4 regions of the Vibrio sp. SCSIO 43137 genome follow, and region 4 is predicted to be linked to each of the others. Evidence: predicted binding sites of a transcription regulator. Region 4 holds the regulator's gene; each other region holds the start of a gene.

Region 1 (3,208 bases), on a different replicon from region 4:
CACCATCCCATATGTACGATGTCTATTTTCTCCGGTACCTGCTGATTGTCCCAGCCAGAGTCCTCTTCGACATACATAAGGTCAATATTTTGACGTCTGATTCTTGGCAGACTAATGGTCAGTGCTGCAGAACGCAGAACGGGATCCTGTGGCAGATAGACGGAAACCTGTTTGTCCGGATCGCACATCTCCAGAACATGCATAAAGTGCGCATAGGAAGTATAAGGTGCTCTTATCAGTGCGCCTTTGGACGGGTAACTAAACTTAGTCATATTGCCCATAGGATCTTCCACGTTGCCCCGTGCCAGAATAACCTGATACTTCTGGTCAATTCTTTCACGAAGATCCGAAGATTGCACCGAAATATCTATATTTGCTTCAGAAAGGTAGTACTTAGAAACAAAGCGGGCCGGTGTCTGATAAGGGTCATGATCGATGGCGCCTTCAGGCTCTTCATCCAGAGAGTAGTTAATATGCTGAGACAAAATATAGCCCGATTCAGCTTCTCCGGTGGCAAACCAGAGGACACCGTTTTTGCTTTGCGACTGCAAAGGCATGTAGTTTGATGCTAAATGGTAATGTTCTTCATGGTTGACCCAGCGGGCATCAAACATGGCCAGCTTACGACGACAACGGCTGGCAATATGATCGACATGGTCATAAAACGTTTTGGGATTGATCTCTAGTTTTCTGCACACTTCTCGCACAGAAAAACTCATAAAGAGCAGTCCTAACAGGTTTTCCTGAAATGCCAGTTTCTTATTGGCACCGGACCATTTATCTACAAAGGTAGACTGGCACTTTTTACAGCGGTATCTCTGACGATCGCCACTATAGCCAAAGGCGTGATAAAGATGTTTATGGGTGTGTACCGACAGACCAAAATTGTCGCAATCGTTATTACGGCAGGCGGGAAGTCCGTCACTATGTACGCGGCGTAGCCGGTGCAGTTCGTTAACTACTTCCTGATTGTTAAGTAAGGGGGGGAAAGCACCACATTCTCGGCAAACCATCGCTGGACGCTTAGGGTTTACGTGTTGAAGAACATACCGTTCTGCATCACTCAATCCAAAGTTGTCACACGCCAATGTTTTACAAAAGTTGAGTTGTAAACCATTTGCGTCCTTCGGCAATTTGCCATTTGACACGATCGCCCCCTCGGGAATTTAGATTAGCTGCCGGCAGTTAACCGGCAGACAAAGAATTACAGATTGATTGCTGTTTCCAGAGATACGCGCATCATGTCATTGAATGACTTCTGACGATCTTCAGAGCTTAGTTTTTCACCACGGATAATGTGGTCAGAAACCGTCAGGATAGTCAGTGCTTTTGCACCAAGATCCGCAGCAACACCGTAGATACCAGCTGCTTCCATATCTACACCAAGAATGCCTAGTTTTTCCATTTTCTCGAAAATGTCAGCTTCAGGAGTGTAGAAAAGATCCGCAGAGAATACGTTACCAACTTTTACAGGTACTTCCTGAATACGCGCTTGCTTAACCGCTTCTTCAAGTAGACCGTAATCAGCGATAGCTGCGAAGTCGTGATCGTTAAAACGGATACGGTTCACTTTAGAGTCAGTTGATGCACCCATACCGATAACAACGTCCATCAGTTTCACATCGTCACGTACAGCGCCACAACTACCTACGCGGATTACGTTTTTAACACCGTACTCAGCGATAAGCTCGTGAACGTAAATGCAGCAAGAAGGGATACCCATACCGTGTCCCATAACAGACACTTTTTTGCCTTTATAAGTACCGGTATAACCGAACATATTTCGTACGTCACACACTTGCTTAACATCGTCTAAGAATGTTTCTGCGATATATTTTGCACGTAGTGGGTCACCTGGCATCAGAACTGTTTCTGCAAAGTCACCTGGTTGAGCATTAATATGTGGGGTTGCCATCTTGATATCTCCAGTTTTGGATCAAATTTGTTAAACATTACCTGTCAGTAACGGATCGTGTTGATAGCTCTGACACGCTTGAAACGAATATTAGACCGTATTTTCGCCGCTCTATGAGATCATGATCACAAATTAACTTTGGATCACCCTTAGTCTCAATATTGATAACCAAATATGTTTAAACGGAGAAAGCAATCGTTTTGCCCAGTTGACGCAATAGATTGCGTTAAAATTTGCCAGTAATTTTCAAAAATAATGACAATAAAAATAGAAGATAGATCACGAAATCTGTTGCCTGAAAACAACAAAAGGCAAAAATATTTTGCCTTTTCGAGATCAGAAACCGGATTGAATGATTGGTTTAACCATCATTCAAGTAAGTTGAACGCCTCTTTTGCTAAACGCGGCCGTGATAGATAGTAACCCTGAAGGTGAACATTCTGGTACTTACGCAGGGCGTCAAACTGGTTGTTATTTTCTACCCCTTCCACTACGACTTTGAGCTTAAAGCTGCTGCAAAGCTGGATTATATTATTGATAAAATCGCTGGAGGTTTTGTCCTCATTAATCTCATTGGTGTACTTCTTGTCTATCTTTACAAAGGAGACATACGGTAGCCTCAGGATTTCAAAGTTTGCATAACCACTGCCAAAATCATCGATGGCGAATTTAATGCCTTGCGCCGACAGATTTTTCATATTGGATTGAACGCATTCAGAAGCCGTTAGCTTTTCATTTTCAATGATCTCAAAAATCAGGTTGCTTCTGATGGCTTTACGGTTATTAGTCAGTTGATATACGTCTTCAACAAAGCTTTCTACCGCAAGGTCATCAGCGCCGATATTGATGCTGATCGGTACCAGAGGTTTACCACTGGCAATCTGATCGGCTATTAGTGCTGATACCTTAGAAATAACGAGTTTGGTCAGCTCATAATGCAGATACGGTTTTTTTGAGATGATCGGGATAAACACGTTGGGGCCGACTTTGCTCCTATTTTTCCAGCGTAACAGAGCTTCAAAGCTGACAGGATTAAGCCCGTCAGTCGCCTTATAGATAGGCTGTAGCATTACGTAAAAATCACTTGGCCTGAATGCCAGACTTTTCTGTAACTCCTCAATAATGTGTTTTTGCATCATGTTCTCTTTGTACAGAGATTCGTCATGATAAAACATGCTATCAACCCGCTGCAGAGCTTTGATCATAGAGAAAGAGAGCCTGCGCTGAACTTTTTCCATGTTGCATAGCGGTGAACTGTTCGAGACCGACATAGAAGAGATAGCGTAATCAATC
Region 2 (3,208 bases), 1.4 Mb from region 4:
GCCAGCACCTTTTCAACGTCGATAATTTCTACTATCTGTTTCTGGCCTTCGTCTTCAACCTGAGTGATGGCAGTCAGGTAATTGGCTTTACCAGCGGTTGCCGGTGGCGGCTCGATTTCCGTCCATGCCGTGTTGACTATGTTTTTCACCTGTCCAACCAAAAAGCCCTGAACGCTACGGTTATATTCCGTAATAATCAGGTTAGTCTCTTCGTCCTGATGCATAGGGCGAAAACCGATGGCGGCTCTGAGATCAATCACAGGAACTGACTCACCACGCAGAGAAGCAACACCGATAACATTGTGATGTGCGCCCGGCATCTTGGTCAGTTGCGGAACCTTGAGTACCTCTTTGACTTTAAATACGTTTATCGCAAACAGTTGCCGACTATTTAGTTTAAACATCAACAACTCCAGTCGGTTTTCACCTACCAGATTGGTTCTTTGGTCGACGGTACTTAATACTCCGGACATACGGTTTCTCGCTGAGATTGACTGTAAAACTTAATTTAAAAACAAATAGATAGAATAAGCAAATGATAAACAGCTGAACTATACTACTGCCCATATAGCTTCATTATCGCTTAATATCACCATTTAAGATATATCATCATCAAGAAATGAGACACTATCTAGCCTTCGACAACCTTCATTAATAGTTGCCCGTCATACATGGCCTGCTTAATCAGCGCAGCACCCGGCATGGTCGCCTGCTTATAAAAACGGCTCTCTACAATTTCCAGCCTCTGATGATAAACAGGAATACACTGCTGCTTCACACAGCGCTCAATAGCAGGATACAGCACAGATTTGGCACGGTTAATAACACCGCCGATTAATACTTTTTCCGGGTTAAACAGGTTAATCACAATGGCAATAGCCGTGCCGAGATAGTGGCCTAAATTTTCTATAACTTCTACAGCCAGAGGATCGCCCTCTGCTGCTGCTGAACAGATATTTTCAATGGAGATCTGGTCTGCATCGATTGATGAAGCTTCGCCTGCTTCAATGCGCTTTGCGACTTCTTCGCGGATAGCCTGTGAACTTGCGACGGTTTCAAGGCATCCGCGGTTACCGCAGTGGCAAGGTTTACCCTGAGGATCTATCTGGATATGCCCCAGTTCACCGATATTTCCATGTCGTCCCTGTAACACCCGTCCGTCCAGCACAATACCTGCGCCTACGCCATGGTGTATAGAGATAAGCACTGAGCTCTCTACATCGCGGGCATTACCAAACAACTTCTCTGCCAGCGCCCATGCACGGGTATCGTTGGCAATAAAAACAGGTAATCCGGTCGCTTTATGGATCTCAGGGCCGAGAGGCAGATTTTTTACGTTGTAGTGAGGCATCTGCATCACAATACCCTGCTCTGAGTTAACTAACCCGGGCAGAGTCACTGCAATACTGGTAACCCTGTCTAACTGATCAGAATAGGTCTCGAAAAACTCATCAATTTCGTGCAGAAGACGAGCCAGAACATCATCCTGCTCTATTTCATGGATATCTATTTTGGTATCAACCAGTACAGATCCGCCATGTTCATGAAGTGAAATCACCAGATAACCACGGCCGAGACGAGCCGAGAGGAACTGCCAGCCTTCATTATCTGTCTGTAGCCCCACAGCCGGACGTCCGCGACTGGTCGCTTCCTGAACCGTTGTTTCATGGATCAGGTGCGCATCGATCAGCTCACGAGTAATTTTCGTGATACTTGCAGGAGCTAACTCGCTGAGCTTTGACAGATCAATACGAGAGATAGGCCCGTTTAAATCAATTAATTTATACACACGACCAGCATTGACCTGCTTAATATGGTCAATATGGCCAGGCTGAGCCATATACATCTAACACTCCAAAGAAACTGTATTAAGATAATTTTTTTACTTTGCGAAGTAATTGTGAAGTCATTTGATAAATCGCCGTGACATCCATCACGTACAATTATGTGTTCAGGTTCAAAGGCTCAAAAATGATGGATTTTGCTGCATTTTTTATTGATCTGAAACAGTTTTTTTCTAATAAAAAAAATCTATGCATCACAACGGTGCGAGCAAAACCTGAATCGTAAATAACCAGCGCCATTAATAGTATTGAGCCGAGTCCTGCATCTTACGGGTATACCCAAGTAACCTCAAGATGCATTTTGAAGTCACTTGGATATATTAGGTATATACTCAAATAGTAATTTAATGCGCCACGGGAAGGGGAATATGAGCAAAAGGTTAAGAAGAACAAAAATAGTAACCACTTTAGGACCGGCTACAGATAAAGAGGGGATTCTGGAAGACATCATTCAGGCGGGCGTAAATGTAGTAAGGATGAACTTCTCACACGGTAGCGCAGAAGACCATATCCATAGGGCACAGCAGGTACGGGCGATTTCAGCCAAACTGGGTAGGCATGTTGCCATCTTAGGTGATCTGCAGGGGCCGAAAATCCGGGTCTCCACCTTTGCTCAGGACAAGGTGACACTGGAAGTGGGAGATAAATTTACTCTGGACAGCGATCTTCCCGCTGGTATGGGAGATAAAGACGCCGTCGGACTAGATTACAAAGAGCTGCCACAGGATGTCAGCAACGGAGACGTATTGCTACTGGATGACGGTCGCGTACAGTTGCAGGTAGTCTCTGTAAAAGGAAATAAAGTACATACCGAAGTCACCATTGGTGGGGTGCTGTCAAACAACAAAGGTATAAATAAAAAAGGCGGAGGCCTGTCAGCCGATGCCCTGACCGATAAAGATAAGCAGGACATCATTACCGCAGCAAAAATCAAAGTAGACTATCTGGCTGTCTCCTTTCCCCGTAATGGAGAAGATATGAAATATGCCCGCAGGCTGGCGAGGGATGCCGGTCTGGAGGCTAAGCTTGTCGCCAAGGTAGAAAGGGCAGAAACTGTTGCCAATGAAGAGAATATGGATGACATGATTCTCGCCTCAGATGCCATTATGGTTGCCCGCGGCGATCTTGGGGTAGAAATAGGTGACCCGGAGCTGATTGCAGTACAGAAAAAACTGATCGGACGCACCCGTCACCTCAACAGAATCGCCATTACCGCTACGCAGATGATGGAGTCCATGATCACTAACCCTATGCCTACCCGTGCAGAAGTTATGGACGTGGCTAATGCGGTTCTTGACGGTACTGATGCTGTGATGCTTTCTGGTGAAACAGCGGTTGGTGCCTACCCTGTAGAAACGGTTAAA
Region 3 (3,208 bases), 1.4 Mb from region 4:
AACTGGACACCATCTTCTGCTTTCTCACTAATACCTGCCTGAAAGCAGAAATAGCTAAATGAGTTTAATGCCCTTAATGTTGCTGAAGTCAGTACGGCTCCGACGCAGCGGCTCCATAACTGCTGATCTAACTGCCAGCCAACTTCCAGAGGAGAAACGTTAACGATAAAGTCGCCATCACGGTCAGGGTTAATATCCAGCCACTTAACCAGCGGGGCTCCTTTCTCTTTTGTAGTGGCCATTAGCTGCCACACTTTAGCTAAGTTTTCCAGCCTCTGGTTATAGAAACCCATTTCCGCCAGAGCAGGCTCTGCCAGCTTGGCTGAAAGCTCTCCGTCTTTAACCTGTTCTGCTATCAGATCTGCAATTTTTGATAACGCCTGAAAGCCCTTACCGGATATCTGCTTTAATTCTTTGGATTGATTTTCCAGCCATTCGGGAAGTTCGCCGTTTTCAAAGCGATAACTGTTCTCTTCAAAACGGCTGCTATCAAACTGTTTACTTAATTGAGTCAGAGACGGAATAAGTTGCTGGATAGCATCCTGAAGTTCATTTCTGAACCGGTTAACCCGTTTTTCATCTGCCAGACTGCAAAATTTAGCGCTGGACTGATTTAACTTTTCCAGCCAACTAGCTGCGCCTTTCAGGCTGGCTGCAGCGGAAGCATGATCTCTGGCAACCTTAGGTAAGTGGTGTGCTTCATCAAACACGTACATAGTATTGTCAGGTTCTGAGAGAATAACGCCACCACCCAGATCAATATCAGCCATCACCAAGCTGTGGTTGGCAATAATGACATCATTTTTATCCAGTTCTGAACGGGCTTTCTGAAAAGGGCAGCCTCTGTGGTTTGGCAAACTGTTATTACAGCTGTGCTTATCGCTGACGATAGCGCTCCAGAGTTCATCTTTTATTGCCTTGGGCCATGAGTCTCTGTCGCCGTCCCATTTCCCCTGAGCAAGGGAGCGGTACATGGTTTCAAGTAGCTCTATATCTTTCTGCTTTGGCTTACTTTCAAACATAGCCAGTTGCCCGCCATCTGCACCGCAGGCAGAGGCCAGCTTTTCACTACAGCAGTAACGTTGTCTTCCTTTAGCCAGAATAAAAGAGAAGTCGAGATCGGTAATGCGTCTATATAAAGGAAGATCTTTATTCAGTAGCTGTTCCTGCAAGGCTACAGTAGCAGTGGAAATTACTACCTTTCTGTTGTTCAGCACAGCGGAGGGTATTACTGCCATTAGATAGGCTAGGGATTTACCAATACCTGTACCGGCTTCGGCCACCATAATCCGGTTCTGTTTATGGTACTCACCACAAAGAGTCTTAGCCATTTCCGCTACAAGGTAGTTTTGTGCTCTGCGGGGAATAAAGTTATCCAGTTGATGGTGAAGATTTTGGTAACTCTTTTTGATCGATTTCTGAATATTTGGATTAAGCATAACAGGGCCGTTTTTGATCAGGCGCGAATGGTAGCACATCTTGCTATTAACACTCTAATTCAGCACTTATCAGAAAAAGCTAATGCAAATATAACGCTTTTATGAACAGTTTATGAAAACTTATAAAACCCTATAAAGCTGTTTTTTCTGGCTATTTCCCTATAGTTGACAGCGATATAGCTCACAGTTCAGCGCCCTTTTTAAACATTTCTTGAGGAGAGTCACAAAAAAAAAATGAACTACAACATAGAGCAACCAATTGGTTGATTGATTGGTTTAATGTTCTTTGTGAGCATTTGATTGTGGTGGCATATTCTGTTAAGTGTTTTAATTTCTTTATTTGTTGGTGTTTAATTCTGAAATGAGTGGTGGTTAAGTGATGATTAATTACTCTAAATTGGTTATTTGAGTAACCTATTAATAGTGCTGTAATTGTATAACTAATTGATATTTAAGGGTTTATCTATTTTTATTTTTATTTTTTTAGGTGATTGACATGAGCGACGATCTTTTGCAATCTAATCCCCGAAATTTAGTGGCGATGATGCTTTGCGCTTTAGCTAAGGGTCATCACCAATAAAACAAAAAAAAGGGAACCAAAAGGATTTCCCGAAATTTTCTTAAGAAAAGGCAGTGGATTATTATGAAAAAGACTCTAATCGCTCTATCAGTACTAGTTGCAGCTGGTTCTGTTAACGCAGCAACTATCTACGAGAACGAAGGTTCTTCAATCTCAGTATCTGGTGAAGTAAAAGCTACTTACTGGAACAAAGAAATAAAAGCAGGCGCAGCTAAAACTAAATCATCTGAGCTAGTTTCTAAAGGTACTCTTCAGTTTGATATTGCTCATGAAATCAATGCAGACGTTAAAGCTCTTGCTGGTTTTGAATACGATTTCTCAAGCGGCAACGACGCTAATGGCGATGATGTATGGGTTGGTCTACAAGGCGACTTCGGTACAGTTAAGATTGGTGAAACTGGCAATCCTTTCGGCGTTCTAGAAAACGTTGATATCGGTTCAGAAGCAGAAAACGTTGCTCTTTCTGGCGACAATGCTGAAGAAAGCAAAGGTCAAGGCATCCGTTACTCTAATGATTTCGGTCCAGTAGCTGTTTCTGCAGCTTATTTCTTCACTACTGATGATGAGACAAACGGTTCTGGTACTGATTCTGATAAAACAAAAGGCACAACATCACTATCTGCAGAATACTCTCATGATATGTTCACTGTAGCTGCTGCATACTCTGCTGGTGAGCGTGAGCTAGGCCAAAATGCTGGTGACAAAGCTGTAGATACTAAAGTTGCTGGCCTATCTGCTTCTGCAAGCTTTGGTCCTGTAGAGTTTGGTGGTATGTTTGCTAACTATGAAGCAACAAGTACTGTACTTGCTTCACAAATCGCTGACGGTGACGCTTACGGTGTATTCGCTAAGTTCGATGCAATGGAAGATCTACAGCTATACGTTTCTCATCAGGCATTTGATGCTGATAAGAAATATGCTACTACAGGCGTTAAATCTAAGTCTGAACTAAAAGAAACAGCTACTTTCTTCGGTGCTACTTATACTCTAGCTCCTAAAGTTTCTATGACAGGTGAGTACCTGATGACTGAAGCTAAAGAAGGTTCTGCTAAGGCTGAAGAAGATCGCATGACTCTTAACCTTAAAGTTAAGTTCTAATTGATTTTATCTTAGATAAATCTTTGAAATTAGCGAAAACCAGCATAGTCTAACTATGCTGGTTTTTTTAATTCTATTTACCCTCTCTAAA
Region 4 (3,208 bases):
ATGAGATAGAGTCAGGAGCGAAACCCAAGCCGCCTCAGCTTTTCTCTCATAATTCTCAGCGTTCAGAGTGGCACCGTGGCGCGGTAAACCACAGGATAAAGCTGGGTTGGGCCGGCCGGATGATGGATGTGATATCAGAGCAACAGGGCTTCTCTGCTCTTTATAGTCTGTCCGGTAATGCCTTGATACTCAGGGCGATGAACAGTGAGCAAAATATCCTCAGGGGAGATAAGGTGGCTAAAGTGGCCGGTATTCAAAACCGGGCCATACTGCGTAGCTACAAAAAGCTGCTGGCAAAAGATCCAAGTTCACCGTTTCATGCCGAGATCAACAAAGCGATGCAGGCTTCCCTGAGCAGTAGCAGTCTGCTGTCTGAAACCTTAAACAGAGAGAGCAGCTTTAAAGGCTTTTCCGGTTCATCACTGGATAAGCAGTTGGCGGTGGTGTTTAAACTGATCAGCCAGCAACAGCAACTGGGTCAGGAGAGGCAGGTGTTTTACGTTACTCTGTCCGGTTTTGATACCCATGATGACCAGCTAGAAAGACATCCGTTGCTGCTTAAAGAGTTAAGTGACAGTCTGGCTACCTTTAACCGTGCGCTGGAGTCGATAGGCTATCAGGATAAGGTGGTTACCTTTACCCAGTCAGAGTTCGGACGCAGAATCGCTCCTAATGATACAGGAACGGATCACGGCTGGGGTGGCCACCAGTTGATTATGGGGGGCGGACTGCGGGCAGAAAAGGCGATTGGAGTCTGGCCAAGTTTAAAAATTTCTGGTGAGGATGATATCTCTAAGGGAAGGATGATTCCGTCTATCGGTTCTGATCAGGTTGCTGCCGCACTGGCTGAGTGGATGGGCGTAAAATCGGCCAAAGCGATGAGAGTGGTATTGCCGAATATTGATAACTTTCAACGGCTCGAGTTAGGGCTAAAATAAAAAACGCAGCTTTCGCTGCGTTTTAAAAGGGATAAGCCAGAGGTTTTATCGTGTTCCGTAAACCACAATGGTTTTACCGTGAGCAGAGATAAGGTTCTGCTCTTCCAGCATCTTAAGGATACGGCCTACGGTTTCACGTGAACAACCTACGATTTGACCAATTTCCTGACGGGTAATCTTAATCTGCATACCGTCCGGGTGTGTCATTGCATCAGGTTGTTTGGCTAGGTTAAGTAGCGTCTGAGCGATGCGACCAGTTACATCTAGGAATGCCAGGTCACCTACTTTCTGGCTGGTAACCTGTAGACGGTTAGCCATCTGTGCAGAAAGGCGCATCAGGATATCAGGGTTAACCTGAATCAGCTGACGGAATTTCTTAAATGAAATTTCGGCTACTTCACATGGGGATTTAGCACGTACCCAAGCAGTACGGTCTTGTTCTTCTGCAAATAGACTGAGTTCACCGATGAAGTCACCTTGATTCAGGTAGGAAAGAATCATCTCTTTTCCTTCTTCATCCTTGATAAGCACAGCTACAGAGCCTTTCACAATGTAATACAAAGTTTCCGCTTTCTCACCAGCGTGAATCAGCGTGCTCTTTGAAGGGTATTTATGGATATGACAGTGTGAAAGAAACCATTCTAATGTTGGATCGGTTTGAGGTTTACCTAGAACCATAATTATCTCACTATTTTATGCAGGGTCTATTCAGCAGCGTCCTTTGCTGCCTCGCCAAATTGGTGAAGTTAGCATAGGTTTTCTTATGCAAAGCTGCAAGCTACTTCTATATCGGTTAAGAATAGTATCCTTTTTTGCAGACGATTTCTTGATTTTGATCGCCCTCAAATTGCGATTTGTTAAGCAAAACCGTGCACATGATCACGGTATTAGAAGGAAAATGCATTATCGGCTGTTTTTTAGCCGATTTTGCCCGTTTCGATTAACTGTTGCAGTACCGGCCGGATTATCAGTTCCATGGCAAAGCTCATTTTACCGCCCGGTACCACCAGCGTATTATGCCGTGACATAAATGAGCCATCGATCATTGCCAGAAGGTAAGGAAAGTCGACATTTTTCATTCCCCGCAGCCTGATCACCACAAAGCTTTCATCTAAACTAGGAATACCTTTGGCATTGAGCGGGTTAGAAGTATCTACAGTCGGAACCCGCTGAAAATTAATATGAGTGCGCGAAAACTGAGGGGTAATATAGTTCAGGTAATCATCCATTGAACGCACGATAGAGTCAGTTACGGCTTCGCGGGAGTGGCCTCTGTCGCGGGTATCGCGGACAAATTTTTGTATCCACTCAAGGTTTACAATAGGAACCATGCCGATAAGCAGGTCGACATGCTGAGAGACATTCACATCACCGTCTTTTACCCCGCCGTGCAGCCCTTCATAAAACAGTACATCGCTCTCTTCCGGCAACTCTTGCCAAGGGGTGAAGGTTCCCGGCATCTGATTATAGGGAACTGCTTCATCAAATGAGTGCAGATAGCGCCGGACTTGTCCTGTTCCCTCGTCGCCAAACTTACGGAAGAATTTTTCCAGTGCAGGAAAATCATTCGCCTCAGGGCCAAAGTAACTAATGTGCTTTCCCTGTTCCTTGGCTTTACGGATCTCGATATCCATTTCCGGGCGGGTAAAACGGTGGAAGCTATCTCCCTCAACCCAGGCAGGCTTAATGTCCATCATGCTGAACATTTTTCTGAATGCTTCTGAGGTGGTGGTTGTGCCTGCACCGGAAGAACCGGTTACCGCGATGATTGGATGTTTTGCTGACATGACATTCCTTGTCGGTTTACTAACTCACTGACGTTAGTGTATGAAAATAGGGCTAATTAATAAACAATCAAAGTTCACGCTTTAACTTAATGTCTACAGTTTCGTGCAGTTCTGAAAAGAGAATAACCGCTTCTCCTGACTGCAGAAGTGTTTTTACTTGTTCAATTTTGTCTTCCAGCATGGCCTCTTCAGCACCATAGTCGGTGCCTTCACGCAGCACATACTCTTTAATTAAGTTTGTCAGGGTTTCCGGGTCAATTTGTTGCCATGGAACAATCATACATCCTCACTGATTGATGAGATAAAGTGTTGGTAGTAATCCGGCAGATGTTCCTCTAACCAGAATCTGGGACGGGACAGGGTACCGGAAATAAAACCGACATGACCGCCCTGTTTTAACAGCCTGTAGTGAATATTGTCGTTTAAACGGAACTGCGGGATAACGGCCGCCGTCATAAACGGATCGTCACCGGAGTGAATTAC

The links. The regulator CRP, encoded in region 4, controls carbon source genes, mostly activating them, when cyclic AMP is high. The targets are predictions, from matches to a motif close to TGTGANNNNNNTCACA.
Region 1: a site for CRP is predicted at 2,030-2,045, ahead of deoD (purine-nucleoside phosphorylase). Genes of this name have one in related genera too.
Region 2: a site for CRP is predicted at 1,923-1,938, ahead of mlc (sugar metabolism global transcriptional regulator Mlc). Genes of this name have one in related genera too.
Region 3: a site for CRP is predicted at 1,610-1,625, ahead of dinG (ATP-dependent DNA helicase DinG). Genes of this name have one in related genera too.

What each region holds. Positions count from the first base shown of each region.
Region 1 covers NZ_CP116384.1:39,657-42,864, forward strand. Annotated here, with positions in the region: gene PK654_RS16030 (lactate dehydrogenase) at 1-1,148, opposite strand, end outside; gene deoD (purine-nucleoside phosphorylase) at 1,205-1,915, opposite strand; gene PK654_RS16040 (EAL domain-containing protein) at 2,284-3,208, opposite strand, start outside.
Region 2 covers NZ_CP116383.1:1,059,453-1,062,660, reverse strand. Annotated here, with positions in the region: gene PK654_RS05085 (chemotaxis protein CheV) at 1-473, opposite strand, end outside; gene mlc (sugar metabolism global transcriptional regulator Mlc) at 632-1,846, opposite strand; gene pyk (pyruvate kinase) at 2,213-3,208, shown strand, end outside.
Region 3 covers NZ_CP116383.1:1,109,354-1,112,561, forward strand. Annotated here, with positions in the region: gene dinG (ATP-dependent DNA helicase DinG) at 1-1,439, opposite strand, end outside; gene PK654_RS05305 (porin) at 2,083-3,117, shown strand.
Region 4 covers NZ_CP116383.1:3,064,907-3,068,114, reverse strand. Annotated here, with positions in the region: gene PK654_RS14410 (DUF1501 domain-containing protein) at 1-938, shown strand, start outside; gene crp (cAMP-activated global transcriptional regulator CRP) at 984-1,616, opposite strand; gene PK654_RS14400 (phosphoribulokinase) at 1,856-2,725, opposite strand; gene PK654_RS14395 (YheU family protein) at 2,793-3,005, opposite strand; gene PK654_RS14390 (hydrolase) at 3,002-3,208, opposite strand, start outside.